DNA from 2 places in the Pseudoalteromonas sp. KG3 genome. Region 2 is predicted to be linked to the other one. Evidence: predicted binding sites of a transcription regulator. Region 2 holds the regulator's gene; the other holds the start of a gene.

Region 1 (6,036 bases), 770 kb from region 2:
TGGGAAAAGCTCATTGGCTAACGCCTCGGTAACGACAGTGACATTGGTTGTTCTATCTGTTGGCGAATTTGAAATGAGTACTTCATCTTCACTAAAATTACGCCCGGCAATCAATTTTACGCCATATGTGTCTAGGCCGTGTTCATCAATATGAAAGTAAGCGGTGCGCACACTTAGGCTTTCTTGTGGTGCTGGTTTCAAACTAAAGCTTGATGCACTGCCACTACCGGATAGGGGAATACTGCTGCTTTGTGCTGCATTTACAACCCCAGGTAGGGCTCTTAACATCGCTACGTCTAATTCAAACTGTTGGCTGGCATCAATATCTTTACCAAAGGTCATTACATTAAATTTAAACAAGTCTTGCTCAGGGTAACCCGTTTCTTGATTTAAAAAAGCGATTCGGTCCTGGATAATAAATGCCGCATTGCTAACAATGGCAGTGGTGATGGCAATTTGAATTAGTAATAATACAGCCCCGACTTTTGAGCGGCAAAGAGCATGAAATATAGGTTTGATTTCTAACATAATAAGGCTCCTTATTGGCTCTTGAGGTAAATTGCAGGATTGGTTTTACAGACTAACCAAGCAGGATAAAGTCCGGCTACGATGCAGGTTGTTATAGCAATAACAGGTGCACTGAGTAACATGGTGATATCCATGGTGGCGATTGATGAATAGTAATCATAGCTTTGACGAACAGCCCATAGACCCAATTGCGCAAGTACGATACCAACTAAGCCACCAAAACACCCGAGCATAGCCACTTCAACAAGGTGTTGTAAAAACACTTGTCGTTTACTGGCCCCGAGCGCTCGGCGCACACCCACCTCCGGTGCCCGACGCAAAAACTTCGCTAGCAATAAACCAAGGATATTAGCTAAGCACACAGCTAAAAACATAAAGCTTAAGCCGACCAATATTTTGTTGTCTTCACTAACCACATTGTTGTATTGCAGCCATTGATTAACATCACGAAGGTTATACTCGGGTTTTTCTCGGCTAAAGCGGCCGCGCTTTTTTTGCTCTTCAATGTAAGCTGTGAGGTAATTACCGTATGCCGTTTTTTGCTCAGGGGTATCAAGTTGCGCCCAAAATTGGATCCACACAATTTCCGATTGCAGTCTATCTTCGTAGCTGTTGATATTTTCATGTTTCCAACCGTTGCTATTGCCCCAGCTAGTGAGCTCTTTGGTTTTGACTAAGCTAAATGGTAAAAATAAATCTTCAGGTTGATTAAATGCACCATTATTTAAATCATAATACTTAAGGTTGAGAGGCCAGTTAGCAATGACACCGACAACTTGGTAGCTATCGTCATCCAAATAGACTAGTTTGCCAATGGAGTTTTCACCAGCAAACAACTTATCGTTCAGCTCTTTTGAAATCACCACAACAGGGGCAGCAGATTGCTCTTGTTGCTCACTCCAAACACTGCCATAAATAAATGACACATCAAACATATTAAAGAAATCTGGTGTGGTCATACGTGCTTCACCAGTAAACGGCTTTACTTTGTCTGAGTCTAAATAAACTGAAAAACCAGTGCGCATCATGGCCACCTTTTTTTCAGGAACAGCTGCATTTTGTAAATTGACTGCATCTTGATAAGTCAGCTGCATAGGCAGGTTATCATCGGTCCACCAAGTATGCCCTTCATCCATTGTTTGTAATTGCACAGCATAAAGTTGACTGCTTTTTGCAGGGATAGGGTCCGCCGACATCATGTGATAAACGCTTAAACTGGTCATGGTCACCCCAATGCCAATAGCAATGGCTAGCACCATTAACATGCTTACCAGAGGAGTGCGCTTAAAGCTACGCCAACTTAAATCGAGGTAATGTAATAGCATGGCTTAGGCTCCTGCGACATTTCTAAGATTTTGCGCGCCTTGATAAAGGGTAAAGTCGGCGAGTTGACCATCAACCACTTGAATATTGCGTGGTGCTCGCCTTGCAAGTTCGGGATCATGAGTCACCATAATGATGGTCGCGCCGTCACGATTAATTTGCTCCAGCAACTCCATCACTTGACGTGCCATTAAGCTATCCAGATTACCAGTTGGTTCATCGGCTAATAAAAAGCGGGGTTCACCGGCTAGCGCTCGGGCGATCGCTACTCGTTGCTGTTGACCACCTGATAACTGCTGCGGTAAATGCTTGGCGCGAGAAGCCAAGCCTACTTGCTCCAAGCATTGTTCAATGCGGCGTTTACGTTCACTTGCTTTAATACCTCGGTAGCGCAGTGGCACTTCAATGTTTTCATATAAGTTTAAATCAGGAATAAGGTTAAAGCCTTGGAAAATAAAGCCAATTTTTTGATTACGAACATCGGCGCGTTGATTGTCGTTGAGTTTGCCAACATCAATCCCATCAAGCAGGTATTCCCCACTGCTAAAAGGTTCTAACATACCTGCGATGTTTAGTTTACTGATATTGTTCATCTTAAGCATGAGTTGATCCTATTAACTAAGTTTTAATTTTTTCTGTTTTATCTAAGTAATAATGTGGGTGCTTGTTTAAAGTTGTCGTAACTGGATATGATCAGTTGATCACCGGGGCTGACACCTTGTAGCAATTCTATTGCGTTGATACTGCTTGCACCGGTTGTGATTTTTACCAGTTGTGCGGTGTCGCCGATGACTTTGTAAACCTGTGTACCACCTTGCTGCATGAATGCACCGCGTTTAATTTGTAAAACGTCATCACGGTTTTCTAATAAAATGCGTGCTGTTAAGCGTTGATTCTGGCGAATACCTTTGAGCTCTTCGTCAAAGCGCACTCGAGTTGTTACTTCACGATTATTTACTTCAGGTGAAATTGCCGATAACAGGCCAGTCACTTTTTTTGCGCCAAGTGTTAGCTCAACTTCCATTCCGAGTCCTAGCTCATTGGCATAGCTTTCTGGTACTTGCAGCTGCGCTTCAAAATTACTTAAATCGACCAAGGTCATTAACGGCTGACTTTGCGTAACGGCTTCTTTTTGTTGCACCAGTAAGTTACCAACAATGCCGTTGACGCTGGCTTTAATTGTTAAGTTTCTAACTTGGCGGTTTAAGTCATCCACAATCAATTGTTGGCGTGCGAGATCGCGCTCTGCAGCTTTGAGTTCAAATGCGAGAGTGTCTTTAGCAAGTTCAACTTCTTGCTGGGCGTGTTTATATGAAAGCTTGGCACGGGCAAGATCATCCACTGCTTTTTCTAAATCAATTTGGCTGATCAAGTTTTTTTCGATAGACAGCTTAGCACGACGATTTTCCCTGTCTGCCGCATTAAGCTCAACTTGGACGAGATCCAATGTTTTGGTTAAGCTTAACTTTTGTCGGCGTGCTTCTAAGTGCTTACGTTGTAATTCACCATCAAGGCGGGCTAACACCGATTGTTGCTGTTTCAGTTCATTATTGAGTTCTGGGCTATCGACTAACGCGATAATGTCACCTTTACTGACTTCATCGCCGGCTTTAACTTGTAAATCAACATAACCACGCTCAGGGCTGTAAACCTTGGGAGCATTTGCAGCAACAATTCTACCGCTGGCCGCGACATCGCGAACTAAACGGCTCAAATTAACGGTCGCAATTTGTAATGAAGCCCGATCAACGGAAATACTGCCTGGGTTACTGCCCATAAACGCTTGGGCACACAAAGCAATAATGGCCAGTGTCAGTACAACGAGGATAACGGGCTTTTTATAATTGCGCTTTGGTGTCACGCTTATATCTTGTCCGCTGGTGTCTTTAATCATAAGTGATCCTTAGCTATGTCTATTTTCGCAGTAAGTGATCATCAAGCTCACTGCAAGCACAGTGATTGGTGAAACTAAAAATAAGCTGAGAATAAACATAAGTTGTGTCCTGTAATTATCTTTTCATGTTTATTCGAATATCATGCCAATAATTAATGTCTTTACTTTCAATGGATTAATGTTTTTTATGAAAAATGAATGTGTCCGTGGACAGAATAAGTGTCCACGGACACTTATTTTTTAAAACAGCTTTCCGTCTAGGGAAAGGGATCCACTGTTAAAATAAAATTGGAGCGCGTAATTTATGCAATTATGTTCATTTTTATTGATAGTTATGCATGAGTTTGCTAATTCTCAGGGGCGATTGAAATAAGTTTGTTTGAAGTTATTACTCTAAGCCGATTGGGGATAGCGATTTATGCATACGTAAAAAGGTAATAAATAACAATAAAGATAAAATGCATACAATATAAACAGTGAATAAATATTCACTTTTTCGATGGTTTACGTTGACGTAAACTGTAAGTTGGTGGTGTGGTGTTTTTTACAACTTGTTAAATATGACACCAGTGTCATAAAAAAATAACGGGTGAATTATCGCTAAATGTTAAAAATAGACATGAAATAAAAAGATTGTGTTGTAGTGAGAAATATTCAAGAATGTGAATATGTATTCAAAGTGCTATTGACTCAATGTGCAATTGGCGATAGTTTTGACTGTCTGCTAGCAAACCGTCGAGAAGGTCATTCATAGCTAGCTGTTGTAGCAAGGGGAGGGGTCTATGTTATACGACTCAAAATTAGAAAAAGATAATTGTGGCTTTGGCTTAATTGCCCAGGTCAATGGTCAAGCAAGTCATCGCTTAATTCGTACAGCGATCACCGGCTTAGACCGTATGGAACACCGTGGTGGTATTTCTGCCGACGGCAAAACAGGCGATGGCTGTGGCTTATTATTACAAAAGCCAGATAGCTTTTTTCGTGCGATTGCCGCTGAACAAAATTGGCACTTAGGTAAAAATTATGCCGTTGGCATGATTTTCCTAAATTCAGATCCAGTACTTGCGCAAGCTGCAAAAGATATATTGAGTGAAGAACTCGAAAAAGAAACCCTCAATATTCAAGGTTGGCGCGTAGTACCAACTGATGAATCATGTTTAGGACCTATTGCAATAAAGCAGTTACCTAAATTTGAACAAATCTTTGTTAATGCACCTGAGGGCTGGCGTCCAAAAGATTTAGAGCGCCGCTTATATGTTGCTCGTCGCCGTGCTGAAAAACGTTTAGCCAGTGACGAAGGCTTTTATATTGCCAGCTTGTCAGGGTTAGTAACTATCTACAAAGGCTTAATGATGCCGGTGGATTTGCCTAACTTCTATTTAGATTTAGCTGATATTCGCATGACCAGTGCGATTTGTGTGTTCCACCAACGTTTTTCGACTAATACGCAACCACGCTGGCCTTTAGCTCAGCCGTTTCGTTATTTAGCGCATAATGGTGAGATCAACACTATACAAGGTAATCGTCAGTGGGCACGTGCTCGTTCATATAAGTTTGCATCGCCGCTTATTCCAGATTTGCAAAGTGCAGCGCCATTTGTCAATGAAACCGGCTCGGATTCATCAAGCCTAGATAATATGCTTGAACTGTTTTTAGCTGGTGGCATGGATTTATTCCGTGCTATGCGAATGCTAGTGCCACCCGCATGGCAGAAAAACCGTGCGATGGATGATGACTTACGTGCATTTTACGACTTTAACTCAATGCACATGGAACCATGGGATGGCCCTGCGGGTATTGTGATGTCGGATGGGCGCTTTGCCGCCTGTAACTTGGACCGTAATGGCCTGCGTCCGGCACGTTATGTGATCACTCAAGATGGCTTTATTACTCTAGCTTCTGAAGTGGGGATTTGGGATTACACCGCCGATGAAGTGGTTGAGAAAGGCCGCGTTGGCCCTGGTGAATTACTGGTAATTGATACCCAGCTTGGCAAGATTTGGCACTCAGATGAAATTGACCGCGATCTTAAATCTCGCCATCCTTATAAAGCATGGCTTGAAGCCAATGTTAAGCGCCTAACCCCGTTTGAGCAGTTATCTGAGCAAGACGCAGGGAACCGTTCATTTGATGATCAAACATTGCTCAAATACCAAAAAATGTTTGGTTATACCAATGAAGAGCTTGATAGCGTCATTCGCGTAATGGGTGAAATTGGTCAAGAAGCCACTGGCTCAATGGGTGATGACACGCCATTTGCAGTGCTTTCTGAAGGTAACCGTTCATTATTT
Region 2 (6,036 bases):
ATAAAGGTCGATTTACCAGCATTAGGCAAACCTAATAAACCTACATCAGCTAATAATAATAGCTCTAGTTTAAGGTTACGTACTTCACCTGGTGTGCCCAACGTTTTTTGACGAGGTGCTCGGTTAGTACTTGATTTAAAACGCGCATTCCCCAAGCCGTGGAAACCGCCTTTTGCAACCAAAATCCTTTGACCATGTTGAGTTAAATCACCCAAGCCTTCTTGCGTATCCACATCAGTGATACGAGTACCAACAGGCACCATTACATAGAGGTCATCAGCCTTTTTACCTGTACAGTTACGGCTGCGGCCGTTAGTACCACGTTCAGCTCTATGAAAACGCTCAAACTGATAATCGATAAGGGTATTTAAGTTTTCATCAGCTTGTAGATAAACACTACCACCATCTCCACCGTCACCGCCGTCAGGTCCACCATCTGGGACATATTTTTCACGACGGAAAGATACGATGCCGCTACCACCGTCTCCAGCTTCTGCGCGAATTTCTACTTCATCTACAAACTTCATGATTACTCACTTTAGGGATTGGCTTGTTAATTTCACTATTATATACCTAAGCCAAGCTGATTGCAGGCTTGGCTTAGGTATATATTTTTGCTTAAAACAAAAAACCCCGCAAAGGCGGGGTTTTTTAAGAACCGATTCTGATTACTCAGATACGATGCTTACGTATTTACGGTTTAAAGGACCTTTTTGTTCAAACTGAACTTTACCATCTGCTTTTGCGAAGATAGTGTGGTCTTTACCGATACCTACGTTTGTGCCAGCATGGAATTTAGTTCCACGTTGACGAACAATGATGCTACCCGCTAGAACTGATTCGCCACCAAAACGCTTAACACCAAGGCGTTTGCTTTCTGAATCGCGACCGTTACGAGTACTACCAGCTGCTTTTTTATGTGCCATTTCTAAGTACCTCTAATTAAGCGCTAATGCCAGTGATTTTAACTTCTGTGAACCATTGACGATGGCCCATTTGCTTACGAGAATGCTTACGGCGTCTAAATTTAACAACCTTAATTTTCTCACCGCGACCATGTGAAACAACCTCAGCTGTTATCTTACCACCGTTTACGAACGGTACACCGATCTCGATTTTCTCACCATCAGCAACTAAAAGTACTGAATCAAATTCAACTGCTGCACCAGTCTCAACGTCTAATTTCTCAAGACGAATTGTTTGACCTTCAGTCACACGGTGCTGTTTACCACCACTTTGGAAAACCGCGTACATAATTAACTCCGTCTGTGCGCCCTCAAATCGACGCAACTAAAATATTATTCAATAGGGCGCGAAGTTTACGCTAATGTGCAAAAACTAGCAAGCCTGTTTTATTAATTAAATGAATAAAAAATAGCTGCATTGAGAGCGATTCAATATTTTCCTCTATTTTATATTAAATTGGCATTATGCCAAGCCTTTTTAGCGTTTGATGACAAATAAATTACACCACAGATAAACGCACTCTGAGAATAAAAAACAATCATGTTGAATTGACGTTAATTTCTTAAATTAAAAAGTTATCTTGGCAAATTAAGGTTAAATTAAGCAGCTTAACCGTGTTTTTTCAGCGAATCGTCACAAACTGTCGAGCAAAGCTGTTTTTTGTTGTACAATCAGCCCCGTATACCCATTAAAATTGGCTCGGAGATCAATGGATATAAAAGCTATCCAGGCGTTAATCGAAAACGATATGAATGACGTCAATCAACTAATTTACGCACAAATGCGCTCTGATGTAGCACTTGTCAATCAGCTCGGCTTATATATAGTTAACAGCGGCGGCAAGCGTGTTCGCCCTATGTTGGCTATTTTAGCGGCTAAGGCGCTTGGCTATGAAGGCAAAGATCATGTCACTTTAGCAACTATTGTTGAATTTATTCACACTGCCACATTATTGCATGATGATGTCGTCGATGAATCAAATTTACGCCGCGGTACACCTACAGCAAATGCTGAGTTTGGTAACGCTGCAAGCGTACTGGTTGGTGACTTTATTTACACTCGCTCATTTCAGCTGATGGTGGGCCTCGGTAAAATGCAAGTGATGCAAATACTTGCCGATGCCACCAATGTAATTGCCGAAGGTGAAGTGTTACAACTAATGAATTGTAATGATCCTGATACCACTGAAGACAGTTATATGCAGGTTATTTACTCGAAAACAGCAAAGCTCTTTGAAGCTGCAACCGGTCTTGCTGCAATCATTACCGAGCAAGACGAAGCAACTTTAAAAGCACTTAACTTATATGGTATGCACTTAGGCACCGCTTTTCAGTTAGTCGATGATGTACTTGATTACAATGCAGATGCAGAGCAGTTAGGTAAAAATATTGGTGACGATTTAGCTGAAGGTAAGCCAACCCTACCACTACTTTATGCGATGCGTCACGGGAGTGCAGAGCAAGTACAATTAATTCGCGATGCCATTGAACACAATAACGGTATGGATCATTTAGAGGCAATTTTAACAGCCCTAAACGAAACTAAAGCGCTTGAATTCACAATGGATAAAGCCAACGAAGAAGCTGACAAGGCGATTGCCTGTTTAGCGGTATTAGATGAATCGCCATATAAAGAAGCCTTGATCAGCTTGGCACGTATTGCTGTTGATCGTAATTATTAGCGAACAACAACCCTTCGAGCACAAAAAAGCCTGCAAATGCAGGCTTTTTTAATCTTTACCTCAACGAACTGCCGAGGTAAATCAAGATTATGCGTTGATGAAATCAACACCTTCTTGGATATCTTTTTTAAGCGTATCAAGCATATCATTTTTAGCTTGCTGTTCAAATGCGCTTAGCTCGCCGTATGAAAGAATTTCTTCTACGCCATTTTTACCTAAACGTACTGGGTGAGCAAAGTATGCAGCATCGCCATTTTCAACAGCAACGTATGCGTAATCGACTACGTCTTCACCTTGTAAGCCTTTAACTAGCGACATACAAAAACGAGCAGCAGCAGCGCCCATTGATAATGTAGCAGAACCCCCGCCCGCTTTAGCGTTAACTACTTCAGTACCGGCATTTTGGATACGAGGAGTCAATGCAGCAACTTCTTCATCTGTGAAAGTAACACCTTCAACTTGAGAAAGAAGCGGTAGAATTGTTGTACCTGAGTGACCACCAATTACTGGTACTTTCACAGTTGCAACATCAACACCTTTAAGCTCAGCGATAAACGCTTCAGAACGGATCACATCTAAAGTAGTGATACCGAAAACACGTTTCGCATCGTAAGTACCCGCTTTTTTGAATACTTCAGCAACAATTGGCACAGTGCCATTTACTGGGTTAGTGATGATACCTACTAATGCTTTAGGGCAGTTAGCAACAATACCTTCAGCTAATGTTTTAATGATACCAGCATTTACGTTGAATAAATCAGCGCGGTCCATACCTGGCTTACGTGGCATGCCAGCAGGGATAAGCACGATATCACAACCCGTTAATGCTTGATCTAGTGCATCAGCACCAAAACCTGCAACTTTAACGTCAGTTGGGATGTGAGAAAGATCAACAGCAACACCAGGAACAACTGGAGCAACATCATAAAGTGATAATTCAGAACCAGCTGGTAAGCCTGTTTTTAATAATAAAGACAACGCTTGACCGATACCGCCAGCAGCACCTAATACAGCAACTTTCATTGGAATTCTCCGTAATTTAAGGTAGAAAATATTTGTGGCACTAAGATAAAGAAATTAGCGCCTAAAGACAAATTTATCCTGCTTATTTTGCATATAATTTCGACCATAGTTGTAAATTTTTTTTATTTACAAAGGCCAAAGAGTAAGCAAAGCTAAACAACTACTGCATAAATATGCATTTTTGTGTAGAATTTAGGTCATCAAATAACAGAGCAGAACAACAACATGCAACCACAAGATAAACAAGAAGCGTTAGTTAAAGCCTTTAAAGCACTTTTAAAAGAAGAAAATTTTGGTTCTCAAGGCGAAATAGTCGATGCTTTAAAAGAACAGGGCTTTGATAATATCAGCCAAAGTAAAGTCTCCCGCATGTTAAGCAAGTTCGGCGCAGTTCGCACACGTAATGCCAAACAAGAAATGGTTTATTGTTTGCCTGCGGAAATGGGTGTTCCAACGGCAAAAAGCCCGTTACGCCAGTTAGTGATTGATATTATGCATAACGAAATGATGATCATCATTCGTACCAGCCCAGGTGCTGCACAGCTGATCGCTCGATTGTTAGACTCATTAGGTAAAGCAGATGGTGTACTTGGCACTATCGCCGGTGACGATACGATTTTTATCGCCCCAGCAAAAATTTCCGAGATTGATGTAACACTCGAGCGGGTGCGCGTTTTATTTGATACGGTTTAAACAGTTATAGCTGCTTTAAAAAGCTAATTGATGGGGCGAAAAATGCTGAACCCATATCAGCTTGCGTAAAATCGAGCCAGTGGTCATAGCAATCGCCCTGCCCCAATCGACTCAATAACATTTGCTCAAACGCATTACCCTGCGCCGCATAACTGATCGCCAATATTCCCTGCTCATACACATCGCCATAAGGCATGTTTTGATTCAACTGCAGTGGTTGACCTTGCTCATCTTTAAGCTCAGTGCGTACTGCATGGCTATTTTCCACTGCGGGGAAAATTAAGTTATTATCTAAGCGCGTACGGCCCATTATTTGTTCTTGTTCACTCAATGGTAGATTTTGCCATACACTCAAGTCATGTTTATAACGTTGGATATGCACATAACTGCCTTGGTCTTCAAAGTGATCCGGTTTATTAATTAACGCAGTGAGGCGTTTTTGGCGGCCATGTGGTGTGTCACCACCGAGGATAAAACCATTAAAATCACGGCCATCAAGAAAACGAAAGTTTCTTACCTGTTCAACGAGTTCAACATCAGGGGAGAATAATTTCAGTATTTGTAATGCAAACAGATGATTGACATCTTCTCGGTCGGAGCGAATTTGCACAAACAAATCAAACGGCTGTGCACCCATAACATGATCGCTATGGGTAATATTAGGAAAACTCTGTAATTGACTCGGCAGAAACTCAGGCAAAATATGCGGCCAATACTGCGCCCCTACAGCCACCACACTAGAGAGCATAGATTCAGAGAACTGATCTGAAAACTCATCTTGAATAGCACTCACATATTTTAATTTTTTGCGTAATGACTCATCGTGGCCATCAAGTACATTAAAAAATAAATGTAAACCGTGCAAGTTTGCTTCAGCACAAATCCCTGACTGCGCTTGCGCCATGGTATTTCCTTAACTCAAAAGTCCTACACGGTAGAACGTGAATGTAGTTATTCAGCGAAAAAGTTAACCGTGTGCGGTGTTATTCTTATAGTTACATCGTCATTTACTAAAAATGATTGACCCAACTGAGCAGCAACATCAATTTCTTGCCCAGCAATGATAACCTTATACACAAAGTGTGAGCCAACAAATCGGCGGTTTAATATAGTCACCGTGTTTGCAGGACTGCTTTGTGGTTGCAAAGGCATTAGTTCAAGATGATGTGGGCGAACATAGAGTTGCCCAACATGCTTTGCATGGCTTTGTGCAAGCAATGATTCAACTCGCCCAAAAGCAGTAGTATATTCAGTTGCTGTTAATGCTTCTGCGTCTAAGTATATGCCCTGACCAAGAAATTCTGCAACTACCTTTGAGTTTGGCGTGTTAAAAAGCTGCTCCGGCGTGCCTTGTTGAACAATTTTACCGCAATCCATAATTGCCAATGTATCTGCAAATGCAAACGCCTCTTCTTTGGAATGGGTGACAAACACTGCGGATACTTGCTGATTTTTGATAATGCGCCGAATATCAGCAATAAGCTCAAAGCGCACTTGGGTATCAATATTTGAAAACGGTTCATCTAATAACAGTAAACTCGGGTTATAAGCAAGCGCTCTGGCAATGGCAACACGTTGCTGCTGACCACCGGATAGTTGATGAGGAAAACGTTCAGCACAACCAACTAAATGCACCAGCTCAAGCATTTCATTAACACGTTGTTGTTTTTGTG

What was found. Region 2 encodes ArgR, which controls arginine synthesis, uptake and breakdown. Its sites were predicted from a motif close to ANTGAATANNTATTCANT; they were not measured.
Region 1: a site for ArgR is predicted at 4,407-4,424, ahead of gltB (glutamate synthase large subunit). Genes of this name have one in related genera too.

Annotation. Positions count from the first base shown of each region.
Region 1 covers NZ_CP098523.1:196,134-202,169, forward strand. Annotated here, with positions in the region: gene NDQ71_RS01145 (ABC transporter permease) at 1-528, opposite strand, end outside; gene NDQ71_RS01150 (ABC transporter permease) at 540-1,853, opposite strand; partial or broken gene NDQ71_RS01155 (ABC transporter ATP-binding protein) at 1,857-2,426, opposite strand; gene NDQ71_RS01160 (efflux RND transporter periplasmic adaptor subunit) at 2,492-3,745, opposite strand; gene gltB (glutamate synthase large subunit) at 4,528-6,036, shown strand, end outside.
Region 2 covers NZ_CP098523.1:3,357,610-3,363,645, reverse strand. Annotated here, with positions in the region: gene cgtA (Obg family GTPase CgtA) at 1-527, opposite strand, end outside; gene rpmA (50S ribosomal protein L27) at 669-926, opposite strand; gene rplU (50S ribosomal protein L21) at 943-1,254, opposite strand; gene ispB (octaprenyl diphosphate synthase) at 1,676-2,647, shown strand; gene mdh (malate dehydrogenase) at 2,735-3,670, opposite strand; gene argR (transcriptional regulator ArgR) at 3,896-4,363, shown strand; gene NDQ71_RS15775 (Dyp-type peroxidase) at 4,368-5,267, opposite strand; gene NDQ71_RS15770 (ABC transporter ATP-binding protein) at 5,315-6,036, opposite strand, start outside.